4 regions of the Brevibacillus sp. Leaf182 genome follow, and region 1 is predicted to be linked to each of the others. Evidence: riboswitches for the same ligand, from Rfam matches in the RefSeq annotation. Region 1 holds a riboswitch; each other region holds the start of a gene.
The links. Region 1 has a riboswitch for cobalamin ahead of nrdI (class Ib ribonucleoside-diphosphate reductase assembly flavoprotein NrdI). Riboswitches for the same ligand answer to the same signal wherever they lie in the genome.
Positions count from the first base shown of each region.

Region 2: it holds a riboswitch for cobalamin, as region 1 does, so the genes downstream of both, ASG16_RS19795 (ABC transporter substrate-binding protein) here and nrdI (class Ib ribonucleoside-diphosphate reductase assembly flavoprotein NrdI) in region 1, are expected to answer to the same signal.
Region 3: it holds a riboswitch for cobalamin, as region 1 does, so the genes downstream of both, ASG16_RS21320 (ABC transporter substrate-binding protein) here and nrdI (class Ib ribonucleoside-diphosphate reductase assembly flavoprotein NrdI) in region 1, are expected to answer to the same signal.
Region 4: it holds a riboswitch for cobalamin, as region 1 does, so the genes downstream of both, ASG16_RS08570 (energy-coupling factor ABC transporter permease) here and nrdI (class Ib ribonucleoside-diphosphate reductase assembly flavoprotein NrdI) in region 1, are expected to answer to the same signal.

Region 1 covers NZ_LMPN02000037.1:370,490-377,869, reverse strand. The annotation lists gene ASG16_RS28785 (DUF952 domain-containing protein) at 1-12, shown strand, start outside; gene ASG16_RS28780 (hypothetical protein) at 17-232, opposite strand; gene tlp (small acid-soluble spore protein Tlp) at 357-575, shown strand; gene mnmA (tRNA 2-thiouridine(34) synthase MnmA) at 714-1,826, shown strand; gene ASG16_RS28765 (hypothetical protein) at 1,849-2,178, shown strand; gene ASG16_RS28760 (ACT domain-containing protein) at 2,218-2,730, shown strand; gene ASG16_RS28755 (alpha/beta hydrolase) at 2,763-3,584, opposite strand; cobalamin riboswitch at 3,755-3,954, shown strand; gene nrdI (class Ib ribonucleoside-diphosphate reductase assembly flavoprotein NrdI) at 4,116-4,475, shown strand; gene nrdE (class 1b ribonucleoside-diphosphate reductase subunit alpha) at 4,462-6,546, shown strand; gene nrdF (class 1b ribonucleoside-diphosphate reductase subunit beta) at 6,602-7,380, shown strand, end outside.
Region 2 covers NZ_LMPN02000027.1:81,299-88,678, forward strand. The annotation lists gene ASG16_RS19770 (ABC transporter substrate-binding protein) at 1-115, shown strand, start outside; gene ASG16_RS19775 (ABC transporter permease) at 209-1,219, shown strand; gene ASG16_RS19780 (ABC transporter permease) at 1,236-2,141, shown strand; gene ASG16_RS19785 (alpha/beta fold hydrolase) at 2,193-2,963, opposite strand; gene ASG16_RS19790 (M24 family metallopeptidase) at 3,088-4,179, shown strand; cobalamin riboswitch at 4,196-4,395, shown strand; gene ASG16_RS19795 (ABC transporter substrate-binding protein) at 4,566-5,585, shown strand; gene ASG16_RS19800 (FecCD family ABC transporter permease) at 5,610-6,668, shown strand; gene ASG16_RS19805 (ABC transporter ATP-binding protein) at 6,665-7,380, shown strand, end outside.
Region 3 covers NZ_LMPN02000030.1:129,009-136,388, reverse strand. The annotation lists gene ASG16_RS21340 (YitT family protein) at 76-732, opposite strand; gene cobU (bifunctional adenosylcobinamide kinase/adenosylcobinamide-phosphate guanylyltransferase) at 1,011-1,577, opposite strand; gene ASG16_RS21330 (ABC transporter ATP-binding protein) at 1,602-2,378, opposite strand; gene ASG16_RS21325 (FecCD family ABC transporter permease) at 2,387-3,424, opposite strand; gene ASG16_RS21320 (ABC transporter substrate-binding protein) at 3,426-4,421, opposite strand; cobalamin riboswitch at 4,578-4,727, opposite strand; gene ASG16_RS21315 (MBL fold metallo-hydrolase) at 4,880-5,824, opposite strand; gene ASG16_RS21310 (pyridoxamine 5'-phosphate oxidase family protein) at 5,993-6,571, shown strand; gene ASG16_RS21305 (MerR family transcriptional regulator) at 6,622-7,380, opposite strand.
Region 4 covers NZ_LMPN02000018.1:157,465-164,844, forward strand. The annotation lists gene yjcZ (sporulation protein YjcZ) at 1-157, opposite strand, end outside; gene ASG16_RS08540 (hypothetical protein) at 179-607, opposite strand; gene ASG16_RS08545 (hypothetical protein) at 775-1,329, opposite strand; gene ASG16_RS08550 (hypothetical protein) at 1,548-2,042, opposite strand; gene ASG16_RS30850 (hypothetical protein) at 2,230-2,394, opposite strand; gene ASG16_RS08555 (energy-coupling factor ABC transporter ATP-binding protein) at 2,450-3,298, opposite strand; gene cbiQ (cobalt ECF transporter T component CbiQ) at 3,295-4,092, opposite strand; gene ASG16_RS08565 (energy-coupling factor ABC transporter substrate-binding protein) at 4,089-4,373, opposite strand; gene ASG16_RS08570 (energy-coupling factor ABC transporter permease) at 4,370-5,134, opposite strand; cobalamin riboswitch at 5,278-5,471, opposite strand; gene ASG16_RS08575 (quinone-dependent dihydroorotate dehydrogenase) at 5,605-6,696, opposite strand; gene ASG16_RS08580 (GerAB/ArcD/ProY family transporter) at 6,848-7,380, shown strand, end outside.

The DNA.
Region 1 (7,380 bases):
TCCATCCGTTAATCTTCTACCAGCTAAACCATTTGAGTAGCGCCAGCACTTCTTGGCGCTTGGCCTCAGGTAGCTTGTCGAGTCTGCGCAAGAGAAGATCGATTCGCATGCGCTGTTCCACTTCGGATTCAGGTACCTTTTGCCCCTTCACCCATTGTCGTTTCAGTCGTACAGGATCGGTATCAGAGATGATCCGAAGCAGCTTTCTTTCCAACAAATCTAAGGAAGCCATAGGTGAAACCCTCTTTTTCGTTTAATCCGTTTCTTCTATTATAACACGGGTACATAAAGAAACCATGATTGGCGCACAATGGTAAAGGTGTTGAATATAACCCTTTGTAGGAGGCGTATCGATTATGGCGAAGCCGGATGACCGTTCTGACAACGCAGAAAAACTTCAACAGATGATTTCCAATACGGAAGAGAACATTCGTGAGTCCGAAGATTACCTGACGGCTCATGCTGGAGAGATTTCTGCTGAGGAAAAAGCAACCCTCGAAGCGAAAAATCAGCGTCGTGAAGAAAGCATCGAGGGATATCGCGCGGAAATCAAGGATGAATCTTCGCAGGCTTAAGCTTGTTAACCAACGTCTGGCGCCAACTACGCGTCAGGCGTTTTTTATTCTATCGGGCAAAAGTGCAACAAAACATGATTTGTTTTGTGAAACATGGTAATCTGTAATGGTACAAATTGAAAAAGAGGAGAAAGACTTATGAAGCGACCAGAAGATACACGCGTCGTTGTCGGCATGTCCGGCGGAGTCGACTCCTCCGTGACGGCTTACCTGCTTAAGCAACAGGGATATGACGTCATCGGCATCTTCATGAAAAACTGGGATGATACCGATGAATTCGGCCACTGCACGGCGGAAGAAGACTTCCAGGATGTCCGGCGCGTCTGTGAACAGATCGGCATTCCATATTACACGGTAAACTTTGAAAAAGAATACATGGACAAGGTATTCCAGTATTTTTTGGATGAATATAAACGGGGACGTACACCGAATCCGGATGTCATGTGCAACCGTGAAATCAAGTTCGGTGAGCTTCTCGCCAAGGTCATGGATCTTGGGGCAGATTATATTGCTACCGGCCATTACGCGCAGGTCAAGTACATCGATGGTGAGTACAAGCTGATTCGTGGTGCTGACAACAACAAGGACCAGACTTACTTCTTGAATGTATTGGGCCAAGAACAGCTATCCAAAACGATGTTCCCGATTGGTCACCTTCCGAAACCTCAAGTGAGGGAGATCGCAGAGAAAGCAGGACTCTATACAGCGAAAAAGAAGGATAGTACAGGGATCTGCTTTATTGGCGAGCGCAACTTCCGCGAGTTTTTGCAAAACTATTTGCCTGCCAAACAAGGAAATATCGAGACCGTAGATGGAGCAGTCATCGGTACGCACGACGGACTGATGTACTATACACTGGGTCAACGACAAGGCTTGGGTATTGGCGGAGGTCATGGCACGAGCGGACAGCCTTGGTTTGTTGTAGACAAAGATCTGGAGCGGAATGTCCTGATCGTCGGTGAAGGCTCTGATCATATTCGTCTGTACTCGAAGAGTCTCTTGGCGACCAACGTGAGCTGGGTGAGTGACAAGAAGCCTTCCGAAACGTTTACTTGTACAGCGAAATTCCGTTATCGCCAGCCGGATCAGGGGGTAACCGTTCATCCGCTGGAGGATGGTACCGTAGAAGTGGTATTTGATCAGCCGCAAAAAGCAGTGACACCTGGTCAGGCTGTCGTCTTCTACGATGGGGAAGTATGCTTGGGTGGCGGTACGATTGACAAGGTACGCTTAGTCGATAAAGAGAACTAAGATAAGACGGGGGAAGCACTCGGTGGATGCTGCGAAAAAATCAAAAGTGATTATCGTTTCGTTTTTGGCCGGAGCGGTTCTCTTGGCGATCATCTCTTATTTCGGGATGGCCTCCTTGGGGAAAGAGCATATGGCGACGATCCAAAACGTCATCAAGGAGAACGGCGGGGTTGTTACCTCGGGTGGAGTGACAGCGGTTCCGCTGGAAGAAAGTCCTTTTACCAACAGCGGAAAAGGCAATACCATCTACCGCATCTACTATACGAAAGATGGGCAAACGTTGACGGCTTGGTATCGTGCTGATAATGAATCCTCCATCAAGAAAGAGCCAGAAGCATGGATTCTGCCGTGAAAACAAGGATAAACCTGACTGGGAGAGTGAAGGCATCACATGACCCAACATGCTGGACTGCGTGAGCTGGCTGAACTGATTCGAAGACTCGAGCCAGAGTTAGCGAGTGCACAATTAAGTATTCTTGCTCATGAAAATAAAGAGGAAATCGCAACGCTGTTAGTGGAAGGACTCGGTACGAAGGTACCTGTCCAACATAGCTCCGGCGAATATGCGAATCATTTGGCGGTTTTGCGGGTAGGGGCGAACAAGTATACCTTCGCGCAAGATTGGAGAGAAGTGTACATCAGTGAAATCAATTACTGCGCGTGTCGCATACCTCCAGGGGCCCATGGGTTGTTGGTTCACCATATCGATTATCCAGGCGTGATATATGACGTCTCACGAAAACTGGCTGAATATCAAATCAATGTTTCCAAGTTGAATGTATCGCGCGAGCAAAAAGGGAAGAATGCCCTGCTTATCTCTGTGGCCGATGAAGAGATTACACCGACGATTGTATCTGCCATCGAAGAGCTGCCCCAAATCACCAAAGTGTTATCTCTACAGTAAGCGAATCATGATAAACAAAAACTGCCCGTTTTTTAGCGGGCAGTTTTTTTCGTAGCGAATTTGAGTCCTTGGCTAACCAAGACTGGCAAAACGGACGAATGATTTTCGGCCGCAAATTCTTGGAAGGAAGCCTTGATTTGACCTTTGCCCATGGAGGACAATCGTTCGACCATCGCCAGGGATTTTTCTTTGACCAAGAACCGGCCATCGTTTTCCAGCTCCCCGATGGTGAGGAGCGCATGGACGTCGAGGTCATCTGTCAGCAGGCTCGGCAATTGGCTCTCCTTCGCAATCAGAACACTCTCATTCCAGTGGATCGAGGGACTGCCAGCTATATACCGCTGAAAAGCGTGTGGTCTCGACAAAAGTACATGCAAGACAAACAACCCACCAAGTGAATGTCCAAAAATCGCTTGCTCCGTCCGATCGATGGGGAAGTCGTTTTCGATGCTAGGCTTGAGCTCCCCCTCCAAAAAGGTGAGGAACTGCTCGGCTCCCCCCATCTGAGGCCAGTCGGCTCCTTTTGGGTTGCCAGGAAGCTCTGAGGCGGGAACTTCATACGTGTAATCAAAGAAACGGGCAGGATGGTACGGATCGTCCGTTGGATACCCAATCCCGACGACGATAGCAGGATACACGCCAGTTCGTTCAGGGCCACGTGATTGTATCCGTATCGCTTCGGTCATGGTGGCAAAAACAGAGTTGCCATCTAGCAAATATATGACGGGAAAGCCTGATTCCGGAGGGGGATCGGCAGGAATACTTACGAAAATATGATAGTCCCGCTCTTGATAAGTCATGCGTTTACTGTAAGAACGAGGAATGACGACAGGTTGATAGTCGGTGCTTTTCATGAGGGCTACTCTCCAATCTTTCCATGGCTAACCAACACGCACAAAATCTATTATATGAACGAGAACCAGAGATTAGCAATAGCCGAAAAAGGAGAATAGTTAGTTTTCGAAAAGAGCGCATACTGAGCTTGACTCCTACGATATATTGAGGTAAAGTAAGTTTTACCAACTACATATTGATGCGGTAAGGTGTTTGCCAGCCAGATTTGGTAGACTTAATAGGGAAGTCGGTGAGAGTCCGACGCGGTCCCGCCACTGTAATGAGAGAGTTCCATTTGCGGAAGAATGCCACTGATCATGAACGATCGGGAAGGTAAAAATGGAGCGATGATCCAAAAGCCAGGAGACCTGCCTAACCGCTTGCACTGTTTAACCTACGGGAGATAGGGAAGTGTTCGAGCGCTCAATTCGCATTGGCGAATTGCTAGATGGAAGTCATCACGCGCATTCGACATGTAAACGTCGGATGCGCTTTTACTTTGGCTAAATAACATACATACAGAGTAAAAAATGCAGGATAGGATGAGGGACATGATAATCGCTTATGATTCAAAAACAGGAAACGTCCGAAGATTCGTCAACAAAATTAATTTGCCACATGTGGAAATTGATCAAGATATGGTGCTGGACGAGCCATTCATTTTGATCACATACACGACGGGATTCGGACAAGTGCCGGAGAAGGTGGCGACGTTCCTGAAGCGAAATCATGTCCATCTGCGCGGAGTATCTGCCAGCGGCAACCGCAACTGGGGAACCAGCTTTGCCAAAAGCGCGGATACGATCGCGAGCCAATACGGCGTTCCGGTGATTTCTAAATTTGAACTGTCCGGTACCGGCCGTGACGTGGAACAATTTACGAGTGGGGTGGCAGCAATTGCGGCATATTGAATTGAACAACGAACTGATGCAGCGTGGCAATGACGGATTTTATCAACTGGAAAAGGATCGGGAAGCGGTTGCGGTCTTCATGGAAGAAGTGCAGTCCAACACGATGACTTTTGGCAGTGTCAAAGAACGCATGGACTATTTGATCGAGAATGACTTCTATGAAAACGTCTATGAAACATACACTGTTGAGCAGGTCGATGAAGTTTTCCGTTTGGCCTATGATGCTGATTTTCAATTTGCTTCGTACATGGCTATCTCCAAATTTTATAAAGATTACGCCTTGAAAACGAACGATAAATCGATGTACTTGGAGCAGTATCCAGACCGGGTGGCCGTTGTGGCACTGTCCCTTGGACAAGGTGACTTTGAGCTCGCCAAGCGTTTAACAGTATCCATGATGGATCAACGCTTGCAGCCAGCGACACCAACCTTCCTGAACGCAGGCAAAAGCCGCCGCGGGGAAATGGTCTCCTGCTTCTTGCTCGAAATGGATGATTCACTGAACTCCATCAACTTTATTTTGGGAACTTGTATGCAGCTATCCAAAATTGGCGGCGGTGTAGCTGTGAACCTGTCCAAGCTTCGCGGACGGGGAGAGCCGATCAAAGGCGTCGAGGGCGCAGCAAAAGGTGTCATGCCCGTTCTCAAGCTGTTGGAGGATGCGTTTTCCTACGCGGATCAGATGGGCCAACGCAAAGGCTCAGGAGCAGCGTACTACAACATCTTCGGCTGGGATATCAACGAGTTTCTCGATTGCAAAAAGATCAATGCGGATGAAAAAGCACGTATCAAAACGTTGTCCATCGGCCTGATCGTACCGAATGTGTTCTACAAGCTGGCTGAGGAAAACAAGCCGTTGACCGTGTTTGCTCCGTTCTCCGTGTACAAAGAATACGGCGTACATCTGGATGATATGGACCTCGATGACATGTACGAGGAGCTCTTGGCAAACGATCGCATCAAGAAAAAGACTGTGATGAGCGCACGCGAGATGTTGACCAAAATCGCGATGATCCAAATGGAATCGGGCTATCCGTACATCATGAACAAAACGAATGCGAACAACAACCATGCGCTGAAAGATCTCGGTTCGGTAAAAATGTCCAACCTGTGCACGGAAATCTTCCAGCTACAAGAGACTTCGACGATCACCAATTACGGCGAGATGGATATCATCCGTCGCGATATTAGCTGCAATCTGGCATCGCTCAATATTGTCAATGTGATGGAACGAAAAATGATCCGTGAATCCGTTCACGAAGGAATCGAAGCCATTACTGCCGTCAGTGACATGACGCGTGTAGAAAACGCTCCAGGCGTTCAAAAGGCAAACCGCGAGCTGCACTCCGTAGGGCTTGGTGCGATGAACCTGAACGGTTATCTGGCAAAGAACAGAATCGCTTACGAGAGTGAAGAAGCGAAGGATTTCGCTCGTACGTTTTTCATGATGATGAACTTCTACTCCTTGGAAAAAAGCATGGAAATTGCCAAGGAAACAGGCAAGACGTTCTTGGGCTTTGAACAATCGGAATATGCAAAAGGCACTTATTTTAACAAGTACGTAACGAACGATTACAGCCCTCGGACGGAAAAAGCAAAGCTTCTCTTCGAAGGAATGCACATTCCGACGCCAGAGGATTGGGCTGACCTACAGCAAAAGGTGCAAAAGCATGGCGTTTACCATGCGTACCGTTTGGCGATTGCGCCGACACAGAGCATTTCCTACATTCAGAATGCGACTTCTAGTGTGATGCCAATCGTTGAGCATATCGAAACAAGAACGTATGCCAACTCTACGACGTATTATCCGATGCCGTACTTGTCGCAGGAAAACTATTTTTACTACAAATCGGCGTATGTAATCGATCAATTCAAAGTAATTGATTTGATTGCCGAAATTCAAGAGCACATCGACCAAGGAATATCGACTGTGCTGCACGTGAACAGCAATATTTCCACCAGAGAACTGGCTCGCTATTACATTTACGCAGCGAAAAAAGGTCTGAAGTCGCTCTACTATACACGTACGAAGCATTTGACTGTAGAAGAGTGCATTAGCTGCGCTGTTTAGTGGACTCGATTTATAAATGGAAAAGCATCAAGCACAAAGAGAAGAGGAACGCCATATGAAAGCAGTCAATTGGAACAGGCCGGACGACGATTTTACGATGACGTTTTGGAATCAAAACATCATGCAGTTCTGGACGGATGATGAGATTCCGCTGTCAGATGACAAGATGTCCTGGATGGAGCTCAGTGCGACTGAACGGGACACGTATAAAAAAGTATTGGGCGGTCTCACCTTGCTGGATACGGTTCAAGGAGGAGTAGGGATGCCGAAGATCATGGAGCATGTCGATGGACTGCAAAGAAAAGCGGTTCTCGCCTTCATGGGCATGATGGAGCAAATCCATGCCAAATCGTACAGCAGTATTTTTACAACGCTGGCATCGACAGAAGAGATTGACGGTATTTTTTCGTGGGTAGAAAACAATCCACATTTGCAAAAGAAAGCCGCCCTCATCTCGAAACGCTATCAAGAAATTGAGAAACCAAAAGACTTGTACATGGCGATGGTAGCGTCCGTCTTCCTGGAAAGCTATCTGTTTTACAGCGGCTTCTTCTATCCGCTCTATTTGGCGGGGCAAGGAAAGATGACAAGCAGCGGGGAAATTATCGACCTGATTGTTCGCGACGAGAGCATCCACGGACTCTATGTCGGCGTTCTCGCGCAAGAAGTCTATCAAGGTCTGAGTGTGGTCGAGCAGACCGCAGCAAAAGAGGAGCTGTATGCCCTTTTGCATGAGCTGCAAGAAAATGAAGAGGCGTATACGACTTCGTTGTATACGGAAATCGGGTTGGCTGACGAGGTTCATGCTTATGTGCGCTACAACGCGAACAAAGC
Region 2 (7,380 bases), on a different contig from region 1:
GCCAATGGTTCCGCTGGCACACTCTACACCAGCTTTGGCAGGAAAAGCGAATATCGTAGACTACAACCCGCATCCAAAAGGATCTGAAAGTTTGGAAAAGGTAGATTTCAAGTAAGCTGATTCATAGTAATTGGGTAAGAGGAGTGCATACCTCTTCTTACCCTTCTTTCATTCATTTGGCGATAATTTTATGCAGGAAGGCGAGGAGATGGCATTGCTAGCTTACAGCATTCGAAGAATTTTAATGCTCATTCCTGTCTTAGTGGGCATGTCAATCATCGTTTTTTCCATTATTCGTGCCATCCCTGGTGATCCGGCTTTGACGATTTTGGGAGAAAAGGCAACACCACAAGCGATTGCAGACATACGAGAGGCATTGGGTTTGAATAATCCGTGGTACATACAGTATTTCGATTATATGAAAGATATTTTGAGTGGAAATCTTGGGGAATCATTGCAAACGAATGCGCCGATTTCAGATGAAATCTTGCCTTATTTGGCGGCGACGACTGAACTTACGATTGTAAGTATGCTTATTGCTGTGTTTATCGGTGTAAATGCAGGGATTCTTTCTGCGTGGAAGCAAAACTCCTGGTTTGACTACTGTGCGATGTTGATCGCCTTGGTCGGTGTATCCATGCCAATTTTTTGGCTAGGTTTGATGGAGCAGTGGGTGTTTGCCCAAGAATTGAAATGGCTGCCATCAGTTGGTCGCGACGATTCGCGTAATCCCGTAGAGGCCATTACGCACTTTTATATACTGGATACGATGATCGCTGGTCAGTGGGATCAGCTTTGGGAAGTCATCAAGCATTTGATCCTGCCAGGAATTGCGTTAGGTACGATTCCGATGGCGATCATTGCACGCATCACTCGTTCGAGCATGCTGGAAGTCATGCGTGCCGACTATGTCAGAACCGCTCGTGCAAAAGGGCTGACGCAGTTTTGGGTCGTGTACAAGCATGCGCTGAAAAATGCAATGATCCCTGTCTTGACGGTAATTGGTTTGCAAACAGGGTTGCTGTTGGGTGGAGCTGTTTTGACAGAAACGATCTTCGGATGGCCAGGTGTCGGTCGTTATATTGTGACCGCCATTGGAAACCGTGACTATCCGGTTATCCAATCCGGTATCCTTGTGATCGCGACGATTTTCGTCCTGATCAACCTCTTGGTCGACCTTCTGTACGCCTATATCGATCCACGCATCAAATATCGCTAAGGAGGGACGAAGAGACATGGCACAACCACACTTACAACCACAAGATCAGGTAGTACCTTTAAAAGTGAAGCAAGAAGAAGTAGTCTCTCCTTGGAAGGATGCATGGAGGACGCTACGAAAAAACAAGCTGGCGCTGGTGGGCTTCGGGATTATTTTGTTTTTCATTGTTGTGGCGGTATTAGCTCCATGGATTGCGCCTTATCCGTACGACGAAGGCAAGCTCGTGATGAAAAACAAGCCACCTTCCGAAGAGCATTGGTTTGGAACAGATTACAATGGTCGCGATGTGTTTAGTCGCGTTATTTATGGGGCACAAATCTCCTTGTGGGTAGGGACGTTCTCTGTCATTGGCTCCGTTCTCGCAGGGACCTTGCTCGGTCTTGTGGCAGGATATTATGGCAGATGGATTGATACAATCATTTCGCGTCTCTTTGATATTATGCTTGCGTTTCCAAGTATTCTTTTGGCAATCGCTGTCGTTGCCATCTTGGGGCCTTCTTTGCAAAACGCCTTGATTGCGATTGCGATTATTAACATTCCGACCTTTGGGCGCTTGGTGCGTGCCCGCGTATTGAGCTTGAAGGAAGAAGAATTCGTCATGGCCGCACGGGCAATCGGGATGAAAAATTCCCGGATTATCATGCAGCATATTTTGCCGAACAGCCTCGCACCAATCATTGTGACAGGGACGATGGGGATCGCCACAGCGATAATCGAAGCAGCAGCACTTGGCTTTCTCGGACTGGGAGCACAAGCGCCAGAACCGGAATGGGGAAAAATGCTCGCTGATTCGCGTCAGTACATTCAGAAAGCACCTTGGACTGTTATTTTTCCAGGGCTCTCTATCATGCTGACAGTTCTCGGCTTTAACTTAATTGGAGACGGCTTGCGCGATGCACTCGACCCGCGGATGAAGAGCTAGTTAAATTGTAAAAAGACAGAAGGAGCTGGAGTCGTCCTTCTGTCTTTTTCTTTATCCTTCTTCCATGAAGGTGCGGCACAACTGATTGAAACCAGGAGCAGCTTTCGTGATGACTTGATGCTTCACGTTAGGGATCATCTCGAGTTTTACTTTTGGTAATTTCATGGTAAGCATTTGCGCATAATGGTGCATCCGTTGATCTTGTTTGCCATAGGCAAGTAAAATCGGAAGCTGGATGTTGCCCAGACGCTCCGTACACTGATAACGATGTCCCGCAGCGTAAAGGTATTTTAAGCTGTTGGGATCTGTTTTGGAGGCGTGGGCCGTCCATTTTTCCCGCATTTCTGGGTCATCGACATGGGAGGAAGCAATTGAACGGGCAAGAAGAGGGACGCCGTGAAGCATCGACAACGCCTGGGCCACCCAAAATCGTCCATGCAAATACAGGTCATTCACTTCGGAAAAACCACTCGCGAGTATTCCGCCTTGTACATGATCAGGATAGCGAAGACAGTATTCAAGGGCGATAGTAGCACCTTGGGAGTACCCCAAAATAAAGGGACGTTCAATGCCGAGTGACCCGACAAGTTTATGGAGCCGTTCTGCCAGCTCCCCAATGGAAAAGGGCTTCTCCATCGGTGAACTGTCGCCATGTCCGGGCAGATCAGGGACAATGAGCTGATATGTATCTGCGAGTGTTTGCTGATAAACAAAATTGATAGAGCCGATGCATGGTGCATGGATACACAATAGCGGCTGGCCTTTCCCTGATATGTGAAAAGCAAACTGCTTGCCATCCTGATGGACGAGTATTTGTTCCATTTTCGTTTTCACCCCACTCTTAGGTTGTCCGATACGAAGTAGATTTTTCAATTGAAGTCTTCTTTTTTTGATGGGGAAGTGGTATTCTCGCAATAGAATAATTGGTGAAAGCAGGGTGAAGAAGTTGTTTCAAGAGCGCATTTCGAAGCTCCACACGTTTTTGACAGAGCAAGAGCTGAACGCGGTGTTGATTACCTCTCCCAAGCACGTCTACTATTTGACCGGATTTTTTACAGACCCGCATGAACGTTTTATGGGTCTCGTTATTCCTGCGGAGGGAAAACCTTCTTTAATTGTACCTGCTCTTGATCGTGAGGCAGCGGCAGAGGCTTCGTTCGTTCAAGATATCCATACACATACGGATATCCAAAACCCGTATGAAATCCTCAAGCAAGTGTTGCCAGCGAACTTGACGAAGCTGGGTATTGAGAAAAGTCATATGACTGTCGAGCGCTATGAAGCACTTGGACAGGTTGTTCTGGCGTCGAGCTATGTAGACGTGGAAGAGCCACTGCGTGAAATGCGTTTGATCAAATCCGCGGATGAAGTGGATCGTCTGAAGCACGCGGTTCAGTTGGTCGAGGATTCCTTGCGGGAGACCCTGAAAAAAGTCAAGACAGGCATGACCGAGACAGAAATCGTAGCTGAGCTGGAATTCCAGATGAAGCGTTTGGGTGCCGAAGGTCCATCCTTTACGTCCATGGTATTGGCAGGGGAGAAGTCGGCACTGCCACACGGGAAACCAGGAACGCGCCAAGTGCAAGAAGGCGACTTGCTTTTGTTTGATATTGGGGTAGCAGCGAACGGATATGTATCGGATATTACCCGTACCTTTGCTGTAGGCGAGATCAGTGCCCAGCTTCAAGAAATTTACGAGACAGTATTGGCTGCCAACGAAGCGGCAATTGCTGAGATTCGTCCGGGTGTGACCTTTGCACATTTGGACAAAACTGCGCGCGATGTCATCACCGCAAAAGGCTACGGAGAATACTTTATGCACCGTCTAGGGCATGGACTTGGGATGGATGTACATGAATATCCGTCTGTTCACAGCCAGAACCAAGAAGTACTTCGTCCAGGGATGGTCTTTACGATCGAGCCGGGCATCTATCTGCCAGGTGTAGGCGGCGTGCGGATTGAAGACGATGTATTGGTTACGGAAACGGGCGTTGAAATTCTCACGCAGTTCCCGAAAAAACTGACTTCTATCAACTAATGAATAAATCGTAAAAATTGAATACGTATCGAATGGTGCTAGATGGTAAATGCCGTCAGCTTAAAAGGGAAGTCCGGTGAGAAACCGGCGCGGTCCCGCCACTGTAACGAGGAGCGCCTAGCGAATAGCCACTGTTTTTTGCAAGACAAAAAATGGGAAGGTAGCTGGGGGTGTTGATTCGTAAGCCAGGAGACCTGCCATGCGAGCATATACAATCGACCCACGAGGATGGGGCAGATGTGGAAGTAGTCTATGAACGGGCGCCTTTGCGCCTGCTTATCGCTATATCTACGTTTGTCATGCACCTCCCGATTGAAATGGGGGGTGCTTTTTTTTTGGAGGATTTGGTTCAACCCATCATATATATACAGAAAAGGGGATGACAGATGTTTAAGGCATACAAAACACATACAGTAATGAAAGGACTAGCTTTCGGTATCATGACAGCTGCCATGCTTTTGGTTTCGGCATGCGGCTCCTCTACGACAACACAGGCTCCAGCCAAAACAGAACAAACGGCTGCTCCAGCAGCAGAGGGCAAGTCAGTAACACTAACCAATAATGGCATCGAAATGACCTATCCAACAGCACCTGAGCGTGCCGTGACATTGAACCAACACGTCACCGAAATCATGCTGGCACTGGGCCTTGCTGATAAAATGGTCGGAACCGCTTACCTAGATGATGAAATCCTTCCAGAGCTCAAAGCAGATTACGACAAGATTCCGGTACTGTCTGATAAGTATCCAACGAAAGAAGTGCTGCTGGCAGCCAACCCAGACTTCGTGTACGCTGGATGGAAAAGCGGATTCGGCGAAAAGGGCGTAGGATCTATGCAGGACTTGGAAAAGGTCGGCATCAAATCGTATCTGCAAGCGTCATCAAGCATGCCTGGCCCGACTATCGACGATGTGTTTGCAGACATTACGAATATTGGACGCATTTTCCGTGTGGAAGACAAAGCCAATGATTTGATCAATAAAATGAAGAGTGAAATGGACCAAACGCTTAGTAAAATTGGCAAGGTGGACGAGCCACTTAACGTGTTCGTGTACGACAACGGGGAAGATAAGCCATTCACAGCAGCCAACAACTACATGACGTCCTTAATCAAGACTGCTGGCGGTAAGAACATTTTTGATGACATTCAAAAGGGTTGGGCAGAGGTTAGTTGGGAACAAGTAGTGAGTCGCAATCCAGACGTGATTATTATCGTAGACTACGGTGATAGAACCGTCGAGCAAAAACGTAATTTCCTTTTGACCAAAAAAGAACTGGCGGATATCCCGGCAATTAAAAATCAACGACTAATGGTATTGCCATTGTCTGCGGCTTCTGAAGGCGTTCGAGGACCGATTGCGCTAAAAATTTTGGCGGAAGGACTCTACCCGGATAAATTCAAATAGAGTACGACCCTTTTAAGGGAGGGAATAGCACTGCAACAGATCAAGTTACCTTATATCATCATTACTCTACTGGTCGGACTCTTCCTCTCCATTACGTTTGCAGTTACCTTGGGTTCAGTGGAGATTAAGCCGACAACGGTATGGAAAATCGCCTTATCAAAAATTCCGATGTTGAACCAATGGATTGAGGTGGATTGGTCCAAAGGGGAGCAAACGATTATTTGGGATATACGCTTTCCACGTGTTCTCTTGGGGGCGATCGTCGGCGCAGGTCTGTCTGTCGTGGGAGTAGCCATCCAGTCGTTGGTTCGCAACTCCCTGGCTGACCCGTATGTATTAGGCGTATCTTCAGGTGCTTCGGTTGGCGCTACCTCGGTGATTATATTCGGAGCATTCAGCATGTACGGGCAGTATGCACTATCCTTTGGCGCTTTTACAGGCTCCCTTGTGTCAATTATTCTCATTTTTACGCTATCCCGTATTGGAGGACAAAACTCGACGGTACGCCTGCTCATGGCTGGAATTGCGATATCTGCGATCTTGTCGGCCATTACCAGTCTTCTTGTTTTTTCAGCGCCGAATGAGCATGGAATTGGGACAGTCCTGTTTTGGTTAAGTGGCAGTCTGGCTGGGGGGAAATGGGAGTACCTGACGATCCCTACATTGATTGTCGTCATCTGCCTCATCGTCTTAATGGCCCAATACCGCTCGCTCAATGCGATGCTGATGGGCGAGGAGTCAGCAGGGACATTGGGGGTTAATACGGTACAATTCCGCAAGCTTCTCCTGGTGATCACGGCACTGCTTACGGGGGTGATTGTGTCCATTGCGGGATCAATCGGTTTTGTCGGATTAATGATGCCCCACATCGTCCGTGTGATGGTCGGATCAGATCACAGACGTGTCCTGCCTGTCAGCGCATTGTTTGGCGCGATATTTCTAATCTGGGTCGATGTAGTCGCCAGGCTTGCATTTGCACCGGAAGAACTGCCGATTGGTATTTTGACAGCGCTGTGTGGAGGTCCATTCTTTATCTGGTTGATGTTGCGGAGTTCTTATTCCTTTGGAGGTAGCGGACGATGAATTTGTTGGTTGAGAATATATCGGTCGAACTGGAGAAAAAGGGAATTCTTCGCCATGTTAGTCTGGAGGTGCGGTCCGGAGAGTTTGTGGGGCTGATCGGGCCGAATGGCAGCGGAAAATCCACGTTGCTAAAAAGCATTTATCGCGTATTGAAGCCACGTTCGGGATGGATCTCGCTTGATGGCGACGACGTATACAAGTTAACCTCACGTCAAAACGCTCAGCGAATGGCGGCAGTACGGCAGGAGTCCTCTGTTGAATTCGATTTTTCGGTAACCGAAATCGTGAATATGGGACGTGCTCCGCATAAGCGGCTATTTCAGTCAGATAACGCAGAGGACGTTCGGATCTGTGAAGATGCACTACAGAGGGTAGGGATGCATACATACGCTGATCGCAGCTTTTTCAGTTTATCAGGTGGGGAGAAGCAGCGGGTGCTGATTGCTAGAGCTTTGGTGCAGCAAGCCCAGTTCCTTGTCCTTGATGAACCGACGAATCATCTGGATGTTCGATACCAGTTGCAGGTGATGGATCTGGTCAAAACGCTGGGGATTACGGTCTTGTCTTCGTTGCATGATCTCAATATTGCTGCGATGTACTGCGATCGGCTGTACGTGATCTGTGAGGGGGAAATCGTTACATCGGGGACGCCAGAGGAAGTTTTGACACCCAAGCTGATCCTAGATGTTTTCGGAGTAGAGACAGAAGTGAC
Region 3 (7,380 bases), on a different contig from region 1:
CAAGTCGACATGAAAACCGACTTGGCCTTTTGCTTGCTTTTGTATAGACATGTTTTTCAACTAAATATCTACTCATTACCGGTGGGTCATCGAGACACTTCCATGCCCGTGCTCCTCTTCCATGACATCCATTCCTGCACCATGATTGACGGTCCAGGTGATGACTTGGCTAGAAATGACAACGGCCAAAATGGTATACATCATCTCTTTCATCGGTACGAACCAGAACGACATGCAAAGTACAATGACGTCCAGTAAAAGAAAGACCGTACCAATGGACAATCCCGTGTACTTACTGATCAACAGGGAGAAAATATCGTCTCCACCTGTCGCAGCTCCATAGCGCAGAACCAATCCGGTACCCAGCCCGGTCAAAACACCGGACAGGACAGACGCCAGCGGCATCATTCTGCTCATATCCATGACGATCGGTGAAAATCGTTCAAACAAATCGTAAAACATGGTAAAAGCAAGTGATGCAAAGATCGTGTCCCAAATGAACTGGCGGCCTCTTACTAACCAGGCAACCAAAAACAATGGAATATCCAGTAAAAGCATCACCATCGCTGGCGACAAGTCAAAGGCGTATTTCGCCAATAACCCCAAGCCAACAAACCCACCTTCAGACAAATGGTTCTGAAAGTTAATGTGATAATACGCAAAAGCAAGTAAACAAGCTCCAAACAAAATCATACTGTAACGCTTAGATAACTGCAGCGCTCTCCTCATCATGGTTTCCTCGCATTTTTGTCGGTTTAGGCACAGACGACCAACCGACTACCGAGGAACATCGAAAGTATAAGTCGCTACTCATACAAAGGGCCTCGCTTTCGTAGTAGATTAGTCGTCTTCAGTGACGATCGACTACTACGAAGCTAGATGTAGGAGAGGTCAAAACGTTTCCAGATCGTCCTATGGGGACGCATGGTATCCTGATCCCTTCCATGGCTTTTCTTGTATTATATCATAAAAAAGGTGAAAAGACGACTCGAAACCGTCTTTTCACCGCGTTAAAATTGGAAAGCTTGTCCTTTTAGCTCTACCGGAATCCCTGCTGTGACAAGAAAAACTTGATCGGCAACCGCTGCCACGCGTTGATTCATCAAGCCCGCCAAATCACGGAACTTACGTCCCAACGGATGTTGCGGGACGAGTCCGTCGCCTACTTCGTTTGTCACCAGCAAGACCGTACCTGGGTAGTCTTTTAACTTGTTTACCAGCACATCAACCTGCTGGAGCACTTGCTCAAACGTCTGCTCCTCTCCATCATGCAGCAACCAATTAGACACCCAAAGAATCAAGCAATCAACCAGAATCACTGTCTGTTGTTCTTGTATGTCCACTTGCGCTGCGAGCTTCGCGAGCCACTCTGTCAATGCGTACGGCTCCTCGATCGTTTGCCAAGGAAAGTTGGACTGCAAGCGGCGGTCTCGGTGGTGCAAGATCCGCTCTTCCATTTCCTCATCAGTGCTTTGTGCGGTCGCGATGTAAACACCCGAGGATCCCAAATGTGCGGCGTATTTTTCGGCAAACGTGCTTTTTCCACTGCGTGCTCCACCTGTAATGAGTACAATCATCCTTCTGTCTCCTTACACAGCCTCTTATACTTGCGATTGCAAAATAATTTGCGGCAAATGATGAACAGGATGTTCCATGACAATCGGTCTTGTTCCGTATACAGCCTCGATTCTGTCACTTTGCAAGATGTCTTTTGGTGCACCGACGCTTATCTGCTTTCCTTTATGCAGCATCAAAATACGATCGCAGTATAAGGAAGCCAGATTCAGATCGTGCAGCACAGCAACGACTGTCACCTGCGTCGTCTTTTGCCATTTTCGCACAATGTCCATGAGTTGAATCTGGTACCCGATATCGAGGTAAGTCGTGGGTTCATCGAGCAACAGCACCTGGGGTCTTTGGATTAATGCCTTCCCCAAAGCTACGCGCTGCTTTTCCCCACCACTCAACTGATCCAGTGTGCGCTCTTCCAAATGTTCAAGACTGAGCATCTGTACGATTTCATTAATGAGCGATGCGACATCCTGCTTCTCCTCCCCCAGCCAATTTTGGTAAGGAAAGCGCCCCATCTCCAACACCTCTCGGACACGAAAACCGACTGGCGGCAGACCCTCTTGCTCCAAAACAGCCAGTATTTTGGCAAGCTCTTTGCGTGGATAGGAATGAAGCTTTTTCTCTTGAAGCAAAATGTCTCCTGCATCTGCCTTGATGACACCTGAAATGATTTTTAGCAGAGTGGATTTACCGCTTCCATTGGGCCCGATGATGCCAAAAAATTCTCCCTTGTCCACGCAAAAATCGATGCCGTGCAAAACTGGCGTATCCTGATACGATTTTTGCAAGTTACGCACATTGATCATCGCTTACGTTACCTCTTCCTAAAGCGTTTATTTTGCTTCAATAAATAGGCGAAAAACGGTGCTCCCAAAAATGCTGTCACGACGCCGAGCGGGATTTCCGTTGGACTCAACAGCAATCTGGCAAGCGTGTCGGCCCACAATACGTAAATACCACCGAAAATCGCAGCCATGGGCAGTAAAATACGATGGTCAGGACCAACCAGCAATCGGACGAGATGCGGTACCACCAGGCCAACGAACCCGATAATTCCCGCGATAGAAACCGCCGCTGCGGTCAGGAAAGTCGAGACGACCAGAACCACGAGCTTCGTTCGATCCACATGGACGCCGAGATGCGCTGCCTGCCGCTCCCCTAACGCAAATAGGTTCAAGGAACGCGCATAGCTCACAAGCACCATTCCACCTATGACCAAGTACGGAATCAAGACAGATGTAAAGGCCCAGCCGCGAAATGACAGGCTGCCCATAAGCCAGAACACGATCTCATTCACCGTCTGGTCAGATAGCGACACCATAAAGGAAACGAGCGAGCCGAGAAAAGCCTGCACTACGACACCAGACAAAATCAAGGTCTCGGTTTGCAGCTTTCCTTGCGTTTTCGCGAGTCCAAGTACGATCCATAAACTGAGCAGTCCTGTAAGAAAAGCGACGACAGGCGTGCTCCATGCACCCAAAAAGCTGATTTGTAAACCAAAAAGGATCAAGAAGGCTGCTCCGACAGCAGAACCGGATGCCACGCCCATCGTAAACGGATCAGCGAGCGGATTGCGCAAAACGCCCTGAAAGCCCGCTCCTGCAAGTGACAAGCAGGCCCCAATCAAGACAGCCAATACAACGCGTGGAAAACGAACCTTCATGACAATTTGCTCAGAAGACTCTGGCCACGTTACGCTGATCCACTCAGACAAGCCCGGGATTTGATGAAGCAGGATGAGCCATACTTGCGAAATGGGGAGTTGTGCCGCCCCCATCGAGATGCTGATAATGATTGATGCCAGAAGAACGAGACAGCTTACTCCTCCCCATATGAACAATCGTTTCTTCATTTTATTTCACCAAGTCAGGGTAAATCGTCTTGGCTACTTCGATCAACCCTTGTGTAATACGCGGACCAGGACGGGACAAAATATTTTGGTCCATGCCAAAGATTTGTTTTTCACGGATCGCCTTCATTTTATCCCAGCCATTGCGATTCGCGATCAGATCCTCCAGCTTGACGCCAGACTTTTCATCGGTAATTCCGCTCGCATACAAAATGACGTCTGGGTCGTTTTGCAAAATCTTTTCTTCACTGATCGGATTCCATCCTTCGGTGTCGGAAGCAATGTTTGTCGCCCCAGCCAGCGTGATGAGTTCGTCCATGAATTCGCCTTTTCCGACTGTCCAACCCGGGGAAAATTCCAGATATACCTTTTTCTTCTCTTCCGGTTTTACATTTTTCACTGCTTCTTGAACGTACGCGATGTCTTTCTTCATTTGCGCGACGACTTTTTCGGCTTGTTCCTGTGTATTCGTGATAACTCCCATCGCCAAAACATTGGTAAGGATATCATCCATCTTTGTCGGATGGCTAATATAGACTGGCATCCCGAGAGATTTGAGCTTGTCAGCCACTGGCTTCTCCATCGAAATTCCACCAACGATCATATCCGGCGTTTGAGCGAGAATAGCTTCTTCGTTTGGTTTGACGACCCCGCCAACTTTTGGCTTTGCCTTCGCCGCATCTGGATAATCATCATAGTCTGAGACAGCTACGATCCGATCTTCCAAGCCTAGTGCGAACAAAATCTCAGTCTCGGCAGGTGATGTTGAGACGATTCGCTCAGGAGCTTTTGCAAAGGTTACTTCTTTTCCTGTCGCATCCGTGACTGTCAGTGGATACGTTGTTTGTTTTGCAGACTGCTCGGCCGCATTCTCTTGCGGTGCTGGCTGCGGTGCGCTTGTTTGTCCTCCTGGTGCTGGCTGGCTGTTATCGTTACCTGTACAACCTGCGAGGCTCGCCGCAACTAGTAGGGGGATCATGAATCGCAATGAACGTTTCATATGTAGAACTTCCTTTCTGCATGTTAAATCGACTGTTATTTCCAATAAAAAAGCGACCCTTGCTTCCATTCGGAAATCAAAAGGGTCGGCACCTTTGGGCAAACAGACAGGATGGTCTGCTTCCTGAAATAGGCCGATCCTTTCCGCGAAGGCAACAGGCACGAAAACAAACAGGCAGGTCTCCTGGCTTACGGCTGAGGATCGAGCCGATTTACAGTGGCGGGACCGCGTCGGATTTTCACCGACTTCCCTTTTCACCCGATCTTTTTGTTAAAAAGACGAGGCACCTATTTGCTGTTACGTTTGAAATTGTCACAGTTCATGACTCATCCTACATCATAGCATTCCTTGGATGAAAAAAGAATGACAAACACATAGGGCAGTCCTTTCTTGCCTGCTAAAAAATGAAAAATGCCTGAACAAAAGGTTCAGGCAAATGTAAAGCTTTTGGCTGGCTATTACCCTCGTTTGTGCAAATAATCTAGAATCCCCATGGAGCATACTTGCAAATCGAGCTTGAGTACCTCGAAAACTTCGTGGTCATCATTAATGCCTTGTGACTGTAGATGATCCGAGACTCGTTCAACTAACTTACGAGACAGCTCGTCATAGGTTTGACCAGCAGCAAGCGATGATTCTCCTTCCTCCACAAATACGGGGAGCCACTCACGAATTTGGCGGTACACGTCGTCTACCTGCTCTGACATCCCAAAATGACCAAAGTAAATCCGACTCAGCTTGCTCGCTTCAAAACGGCTTAAAGACGCTAACATGGCATCCGGGTCAAACTGATTCGGCGAAGTAGATGGCAGCACGAGGTGAATACCATCCTTTTTAAGCTGTGGATAGAGTACACCTGCGGTATCACCTGTGAACATGCCGCGGCTTACAGGATCGTAGATGCTGAAGTGATGATTGGCGTGACCTGGGGAATCCAGAAACTCCAATGCGCAATTCCCTCCGATCTGGAGTGTATCTCCGTCCCCGCGAATCAAAATCCGCTCCTCGGGAACTGCCTCAATCGGATCAAACAATCGATCAAAATCATCATGATACACGGCTCTCGCGCCTGCGATCAGTCGGCTCGGATCGATGAGATGACGTGCACCTTTCGGGTGGACAACGACCTTTGCATTCGGACAATCCTTCAGAAACAGTCCTACTCCTCCTGCATGATCCAAGTGAATGTGCGTCACGATGATGTATTTTACTTGTTCCGGCGTATAACCGAGCTTGGCGAGACCAGCCTTGATGTATGGGACAGAGGGGCTTGGCCCTGTTTCTACCAATGTAAGCTCCTCTTCCGCGATTACATACGTCCCCGTACGTTCCGCCCAGCCCATATCGAAACCGTCTATTAAATGGATGCGTTCCCCTAAGTCGATTGGCTGTGATGATTGCATGTAAATACTCCTCCTTTTCAAAAAATCTCGAGTTGCCATTTTGTTGTAGGAATATTTACACTTTACCATCTATTTTGGACGCATTGGAGATAAACAACACAAAATCTTCATATTTTTATCGTATGATGAGGGCAGCAAAAACAATTCCATTATCTGGAGGGGTGCAAAATGGGTCAGCTTTTTTCTGAGTTACGACCTGAGCATGAGAAGTTTATCAAGAAGCAACGGATGTTCTTTGTTGCCTCTGCTCCTATGGACAAAGATGGTCACGTGAATCTTTCACCGAAAGGGTACGATTCTTTTCGCATAATATCCCCTAATGAGGTCTCCTATTTGGACCTGACTGGAAGTGGAAACGAAACCAGTGCACATCTGCAGGAAAATGGCAGGATTACGATCATGTTCTGTGCATTTGAAGGCCCCCCTCTCATCATGCGCCTATTCGGCAAAGGAACGGTTATTCTCCCAGATACACCTCGGTGGGATGAGCTCGTAAATGACTTCCCGCTTCTGCCTGGTGCTCGTCAAATCATTACCGTAAACATACAGGAAGTAAAGACTTCTTGCGGCTGGGCTATCCCCTTCTATTCCTATTCAAAAGAACGCGAAACCCTTCAGAAATGGACTTTGGCTAAAGACGAGCAGGAGCTGCTTGATTATCAAAAGGAATACAACGTAGTAAGCATGGATGGATTACCAACACCCTTGGGACAAAAGCTTTTTCCCGCAGCAGGTGGGGATAACTAAGCGTAAAACGCAAAGAAGCTGCCTTGCTCGCAGCTTCTTTTTTTGAAACCTCACTTGCTCGTATAAATGGCCACTGCATCGCGGAGAAACTCGGCAACACCTGGCTGCTCCTTGTCATAGTAAGCGGTAAAGCGCGGGTCATCAACATACATCTGGGCCACCCCTGCGTGCGCTTCCTTACTGTAGCTGTCCCAATAAAAGCTCAGCCATTGACGGTGCAGATCGGCCGCTTTTTGCGACAATTCATGAGCAGGATCACCTGTCGAAAAAGCCTGCGCCAACGTTTCATGCAGCTCTGCGTTCAATTTCTCCAGCGCGGCATACTGTTCTTCTGTCATGCCTTTGACCTTCTGATTCGATTTTTCAATTTGGTCATTTCCGTATTTTGCTCGAATTTCTGCCCCGTACTTATCTTCATTCTCATCAATCATTTTTTGCTTGAAGCCTTCAAATTTTTGTTTGTCACTCATCGTTTTGGTCCCCTCTCTTTGTGCTAATGTCAAATCGACATTGGCGATTAACGCATCCAATTGCGCTCGCCTTTCCAGGAGCTTCTCGCGGTGCTCCCGCAGTGCCCGTTCAGCATCAAAGGTTGGTGAATCCAGGATCTCCTTGATCTCCTCCAAGCTCACACCCAGCTCGCGGTAAAAAAGGATTTGCTGCAATCGATCAACCTCTTGCTGTCCGTAAATGCGATACCCTGACGAATTGATTCTCGCCGGCTTGAGAAGATCAATTTCATCGTAGTATCGGAGCGTCCGGGTGCTGACACCCGCCAGGAGTCCTAGCTTTTGCACTGTATATTCCAT
Region 4 (7,380 bases), on a different contig from region 1:
TGACAAGCAAAACAAACAGAACCAGGATCAGAGCAAAGTCATCAAAGCCATTAAAGAAACCCATTCTGCCTCCTCCTTTCCTTAGACACAGTACTGTATGCGTTTCGCGGAAGTTTTGCCTGTACCATGACCTACTAAGCAAAAAGGACGCAAGCATTTGCCTGCGCCCTTTTTCATCCTATTGCAGTCCGATTTGCGATTTTACTTGCAGAATCCCGCCTCGGAAAGAAAAATTTGCATTTGCTCCAATCGTCCCTTCTCCCTCATACATGTAGACGATCGTGTGTCCTTCCTCTCCTGCTTTACCAACCTCAGCGAGCAGTTCGCCTTCCCCGCCCACTATTTTTTTTACTTCCTCAAAGCTCATCCCATTTTCAATCTGTTCAAATTCACTCTTCGTGATCGTCGCTTTTTCTGTCGCCGCAGGAGCAGTCGCTTCAGGTGTTGATGTAGCTGGGGTAGTTGCTGCTGGTGTTGCTGGCGCGGTTGCCTCAGGTGTTGGAGCCTTGCCAGTTGGCGTTGTTGGCACAGGTGCTGGCGTATCCGTTGATTGCCCAGAGCTACATCCAGCCAACATTATAACGAGAGCCACTATGAAAAAAGCCATTTTTTTCAAGGGAAATACCTCCTCTATTGAAGTGAATCTCTCCTACCATAATCCAAAATATGACTGCCAACAAGAATAACAACCTGACAATTCTCGACAAAGATGTATGATAACTCGGGCAGAAGAATGCAAAAAGAGCCTCATACAAGGCTCCCTTTGCGTTGCAATTACTCTTTTACATAAAGCTGATACATCTCAGTTTCTTCATCCGTTGCTTTTGCGATTCGAAAAGCTTCTTCCACGCTTTTCTTGTTTTGAATTACCTCGTAGAAAAAGCGCAGTGCGAACATCAACGCAGAATTTCCATCCGGGTAATCATCTGGCCCGATATACGTGTGGCAACCACTGTCCAGAAAGGCCTTCGCTAATTCGGGATCACCAAGCGAGCATCCGTTACCTAACACGATTTTTCCATCCAGCTTGGCAAACCGTCTAACCTCGTCAGGACCAAAATCACCCTTTGGTTCTCCTTCCTCGTAAACGTCCTCGCCCAGTTCTGGCATGATGAGGCTTCCCTCATCGCCATGGAAATTCAGAACAATCATGTCGGTATTTGGGTAAAGGTCGGTGCCATTCAATACATCAATTAAATCGCTTGGTCGACCAATCCAGTACGTAAAGACTCGGGCTCCAAAATACTCAAGTGTATTTCGGATTGCTTGGCTATCCAGGTCCGTATCCGGACCAACTACTAGGGCAACATTCATTTCAGGTTTACTCATCGTGATATTCCTCCATTTTGTTGTAAGTGGATTTTATTTGTGGGTAAACAAAACCATTTACATGGAGGGGGGCGGGCCAACTGGTGAATGGCAAGACGTTACTTCTTGGTCATCATGAATAGGTAAACTCCTCTTCAATTGGAATTTTTTAAAATTTAAAGCAGTATATCACTCAAAATCCGGAATGTAAAGCTTTTCCACCTCTCGTTTTGCAGTAATTACGCAAACCCTTTTTTGATTTTGGACTTCATGTCACGATACAGCTCTCCGTATGTAATCGCATGTTCGATATGCGAATAGGAAAGCACGGAATCGCCATCCTTGCTCTCACAGCACGCAAAGAACAAGCTTTCCATCAGATTGTGATTTTCGATGGAATTGGTAATATGGACGCAATCCTCAATCGAATCATGAGCGTCATGCTTGTACAAAAGAAATGTCCCTTCTTTGAACGCCCCTTTTTTGTTGGCATCTTTCCAAATGAGCATGCCCAAGGTAATAAAGTACCCTTCCTGGAAGCGGATGACGCCTGTAATGACAGAATTAATCGTGGTCGGAATGATCGCAATCGAGTCATTGAGCTGATTGACGTATTCATACAACGCTTTATTGGATTCTCGAAGATCAGCGATTGGTACATGAAGAAGCTGCTTGTCTCTTAATTTTTCTACGAGTTGCTGAACGCATAGCGTCTTATTCAAAGTTGAAATCACAACCTCATCACTTCTCCCATTGTAAGTAAGTGCCTTCTTTACGTTATTCGTGATGAATGGACATATCCCTACAAAATTCGCACAAATCTTCTTACCTTTTCAGCGAGAATCAAATCCCTCGCTTACCTAAGACGCCAAAAAAGCCCTTCACGCCTTTATGTGGCGAGAAGGGCTTTTTGGCGCAAATTTACGCCTTTCCTTTTAAATAATCATCTTTTAGCTTTTTTTCCTGCTCGACGGTAGTCATATCTTTCTCCAAAACTTGATACAACAGTTCATCCTTCACGTGGCGAGAGATTCCTTTTTCCTGATGATTCGGGACAGATGAACTCACGACAGAGTCTTGTTCCATACTGCGTACCTCCATGGCTTTTTGGGGTTAGCTTGCCCGAAAGCGGCCACCCCATTCACCACACTTGCTGAACACTGAGCATTTTTCGCAGCTCGTCGACCGAACGTGGAATATTTCCGCCAAGTTCCCGCTTCCACTGCTCAGGGAGTGCCTCCCACACATCAACGAGCAACGGCATACCCAGATGAAGACTCTCCAGCATCGTTCTATTTTCCAATGCCTCCTGCGGATCTCCCGCAAACACAAGCCTGCCTTCATCCATGATGCAAATCCACTCTGCCCATTCAAACGCAATATCCATATCATGTGTCGCCATCAAAACAGTCGTTCCTTGCCGATGAATGGCATCGAGCTCGCGTAGCAAATTTTTTGTCTGATAGCGATCCAGATACGCAGTAGGCTCGTCCAACAGCAATAGCTCGGGCTCCATGACCATGACCCCTGCGAGTGCGAGACGCCTTTTTTGTCCCAGGCTCAAATGATGAATCGGAGCTTCTGCCAGCTCTCTCAACCCGAATGCATCCAGCACCTTTTCTACCTTCTCCCGGATTACGTCCAGAGGCAGCTTTTGATTGCATAAACCGTAGGATATATCTTCCGCGACCGTGCTTGCGATTAGCTGATGCTCGGGATCTTGAAAGACCAAGCCTACCTTTTGCGTCATTTCTTGCAGGGCGGCTCGTTTGTAGACCAGCGGTTTCCCCCTCCACAGCACCTGTCCCTGCTGTGGCTCGATGATCCCGTTTCCATGCAAGAACAAGGTCGATTTCCCACAGCCATTTCGTCCCAAAAGGACACATTTCTTCCCCTCTGGAATCCATAAGGACAACCCAGACAGGACGGGTCCCCGCCCTCCCGGATACGTGTACTGCAAATCGATGAACTCCAACAACCGTGATGTCATAACCGCCAACCTCCTGTCCACCACTCAAGCAGTACCAGCAGCATACAGCCTGCGATTGACTCCCACTCATAGCGTCGCGAACGAGCGTGGGTATGAAACGCGAGCACCTGCATGCTCTCCCCGAAGCCTCTAGCCGCCATCCCTTTGTGCAAGGCTTCATATTTGCGCATCGCTCTGACAAACAATTGCGCAACGAGAACTCCTGCATCTCGAAGCGTCGCGCGGAAGCCGCGATGACCTCCACGAGAACGTTGGGCAATCCAGAGCTGGTGAGAAATCGTTATCAACACAAAAATAAACCGATACATGATCATTAATAAGTCAGTCACAATGACAGGCATACGAAGCCGGCGAAGCACCTGCAAGATTTCAGCAAACGGCACAGTAAACAAAATGAAGGCAAAGCAAGATAAGCTCGCCATGGTACGCCAAAATAAGATCCAAACTTTACTGAAGGAGGACATCGGTACATAGAGCACATACGAACCCAGTTCCCATACTGCCGCGACCTGGACCTGTACTTCACCTGCCCTCGCTCCTTCTACCAATAGGGCAGGGAGCCCCGCCATGAAAAACGAGAGCGACACGATCATAAAGGCACAGTAGATACGTACAGGAATACGGGCATACACCACTATCCATACCGACATCCAGACAACGACAGCCATCTGCATCCATACATGTCCCACCAGGACGAGCAGTAACAATGCACTCGCCAGCAATAGCTTATGTGCTGTAGGCAGACGTTTCAGCCTGTTTTGATAAGAGAGAGAATCAAGTTGGAGCCCGTTCATTTTTTCCGCTTATCCAACCGACCTTTGTACAAGCCCACAGCGTAGCCAACCACTCCCGCTCCCAACGCCGCCTGCACCGCAAACAATAGACTCTCCGTCTCTCCTCCTGGCGGTTCTATCAGCGGCTGGAACCACGGTTCGTAGTTCGGGGCAATTTCCTTGATCGCTTCCTCCGCCACGCCGTCTGCGCCGCCAAATTCCGAATCCTGCACCAGCAACAACGGGACAATCGCCAGTACGATTACCCCCAAGAGTAATAGCCAGTTCCATCCTTTTTTCACAGCGATTCCTCCCGTTTGAGCAAACGAAGCTGTGTAAGCTCTTTTGCGTTGTAAGATAACAACCAGTTCCAAACAAGAACGGTCAACAGACCTTCACTGATTGCGAGCGGTACTTGCGTGAATGCAAAAATTCCTGCAAATTTGGCAAACGAGGCCAACACTCCACCAGATTCAGCCGGGAATGCGAGCGCCAGTTGAATGGAAGTCACCACATACGTAGCGAGGTCAGCCAAAGCAGCCGCCGCAAAAACAGCCAGACGCTGGCTTCCGCCCACTTTCATGATCATCTGATAGATTCCGTATGCCACCAGTGGTCCTACTACAGCCATGGATACAGCATTTGCACCTAGCGTAGTCAAGCCTCCATGTGCCAAAAGCAAGGCTTGAAACAAGAGCACCATGCTCCCTAATACAGACATCGCAAAAGGCCCAAACATAATGGCGCCAAGGCCCGTTCCAGTCGGGTGAGAGCTGCTGCCTGTAACCGAAGGGATTTTCAGTGCAGATAAAACAAACGTAAACGCTCCAGCAACGCCAATAAGGAGCTTCATTTCGGGATGTTCTTTTACAATTTTGTTAATCGAGCGAATTCCAAGGATAAAAAACGGCAAGAAGACAGCCCACCAAAATAAGGCCCAGGATAATGGCAAATACCCCTCCATGATGTGCATTGCATGTCCTGTCTCTGGTTCATTGAGCAAAAAATACAGGACAAAGCCCGCGATCATCAGACCAGTAGATACCAGACGAGATCGATTCATGTTCATTCCTCCTTCACTGACTTTCGTTCTATTCCTACAAACAAAAAAATCCCATCCATCACTGGACGAGATGTGCACACAAAACAACAGACTGACTATACAGCCTCATTGCCCGTATTCACCGCTCCTTTCCGCGAAGGTTCTGTGGGTGTGGCTTATAGGTAGGTCTCCTGGCTTCCAGATCCATGCGCTCTTTGTCCTTCCCCATACGAAAATGAGTGGTTTCCTTCTCAAAGAGAGCTCCCTGGTTACAGTGGCGGGACCGCTCGGGACTTTCACCCGATTCCCTGTTACCCTTTATGCTTCACATAAAGGCACCTAACGCCGACAATATACAATTGACAGATAATTCATGTTTGTCCCACATCATTATACCGGATCACTACATAAATCGGAAGAATATAAGCGAAAACGCATAAGCCGATGACCCACTACAAACGGAGCCATCGACCTATGCGCACTTGTTCTCTCTATTCTTTTGCGTCTACGCCAATTACTTCACTAATATGTTTAAAACCATCCCGCTGCATGAGCTTGAGCAGCTTTTTGTTGATTTGCTTGGCAATACCTGGGCCCTGATAAATCATCCCTGTATACACCTGAATGAGACTGGCTCCTGCTCGGATTTTCGCGTAGGCATCTTCGCCGTTATAAATGCCCCCGACACCGATGATTGGTACCTTGTCTCCTACTTCTTGATAAATCTCCTTCACCCAAGCAGTGGAACGCTCCGTAAGAGGCCTTCCGCTCAAGCCGCCTGCTTCCTCGGCAAATCGATGTCCGGAAACCGCCTCGCGTGACAAGGTCGTATTGGTAGCGATAATTCCGGAAATGCCTTCTTCAACAGCAGCGTGAACAACATCACGCATGTGCTCATCCGACATGTCTGGTGCTACTTTCAGCAATATCGGTTTTTTCTTGATGGAACGTGCTTCCATTTCGGATGCCTTTTCCCTTACTGCACGCACCAAATGACGCAAGCTCTCTGTTTCCTGCAAGTCACGCAGATTCGGGGTATTCGGAGAGCTGATGTTAATGACGAAGTAGTGACCGTATGCATAGAGCATGTCCATACATTTGCTATAGTCGATGGCCGCCTCTTCATTCGGCGTTACTTTGTTTTTTCCGATGTTAATCCCAATCGGAACATCTGAGTATGCGTAATCGACCAAATGCTGGGAGGCCAAATACGCACCGTGATTGTTGAAGCCCATCCGGTTAATGACAGCTTGATGTTCCGGCAATCGGAACAAACGCGGCTTCGGATTGCCTGGCTGCCCCTGCGGCGTCAACGTCCCGATTTCCACAAACCCAAAACCAAGAGCACCTAACGCATGATAGACTTCTGCATTTTTATCAAAACCGGCTGCAAGTCCGACTGGATTCGGAAACGTCATTCCCCACAGCTTATTCTCCAACCGCTGGTCTTTTACCTGATAGATCATCTTCAGGATGCTTTTGCCTGGAGCAGAATCCTCCACCAGCCTTAAGGCACCAATTGTCTTTTCATGAATCTCTTCCGCATCTTGCTGGAACAGATATTTTCTTATGAGCTGATACATCGGCTGCACTCCTTACTCCGTTTCTACCTTTTTACCTCATAGTAGAATACCATACTTTTTCGGACGGATGTAACCTTTATACGTGATACATATTTCCAAGCAAGCAGGCAAATCCTAACAGCACCACCACGCACAGGGGGATAAGTCTTTCATGAAAGTGGACGGAAAAATCGGGATTGGTCAAGCCATTATGGTGATGATGCTGACGATCGGCATTACGAACCACGTAACCGTCATCCCCCTCTTATTGAGTAAAGCCGGAAGAGATGCTTGGTTGAGCGTGTTGCTTGCTGGTATCCCTTTTTCCTTCTGGGCGTACTTGCTGTTTGTGGTTAATCGAAGTTTGAATCAAAAGTCTTTGTATGAATGGATTTCACAACGGTCAGGAAAAATCGTCAGCAATCTCTTGCTCGTTCCAATCATGATCTGCTTGTACCTAATGGCGCTGACGAATCTGATCGATACGCAAACTTGGACAACCGTAAACTACTTGCCTCGTACACCCGAGTGGGTGACCGCTTTAGCCTTGGTCGGGCTATGTGTACTCGCTTCTATTGGAGGTATGACCTCCGTTGGAATCACAGCAGGCGTCTTGCTCCCCGTAGTCGTGTTGCTCGGATTTTTCGTTGCTTTTGGCAATATTCCCAAAAAGGATTATAGTTTTTTGCTCCCGCTTTTCCAAAA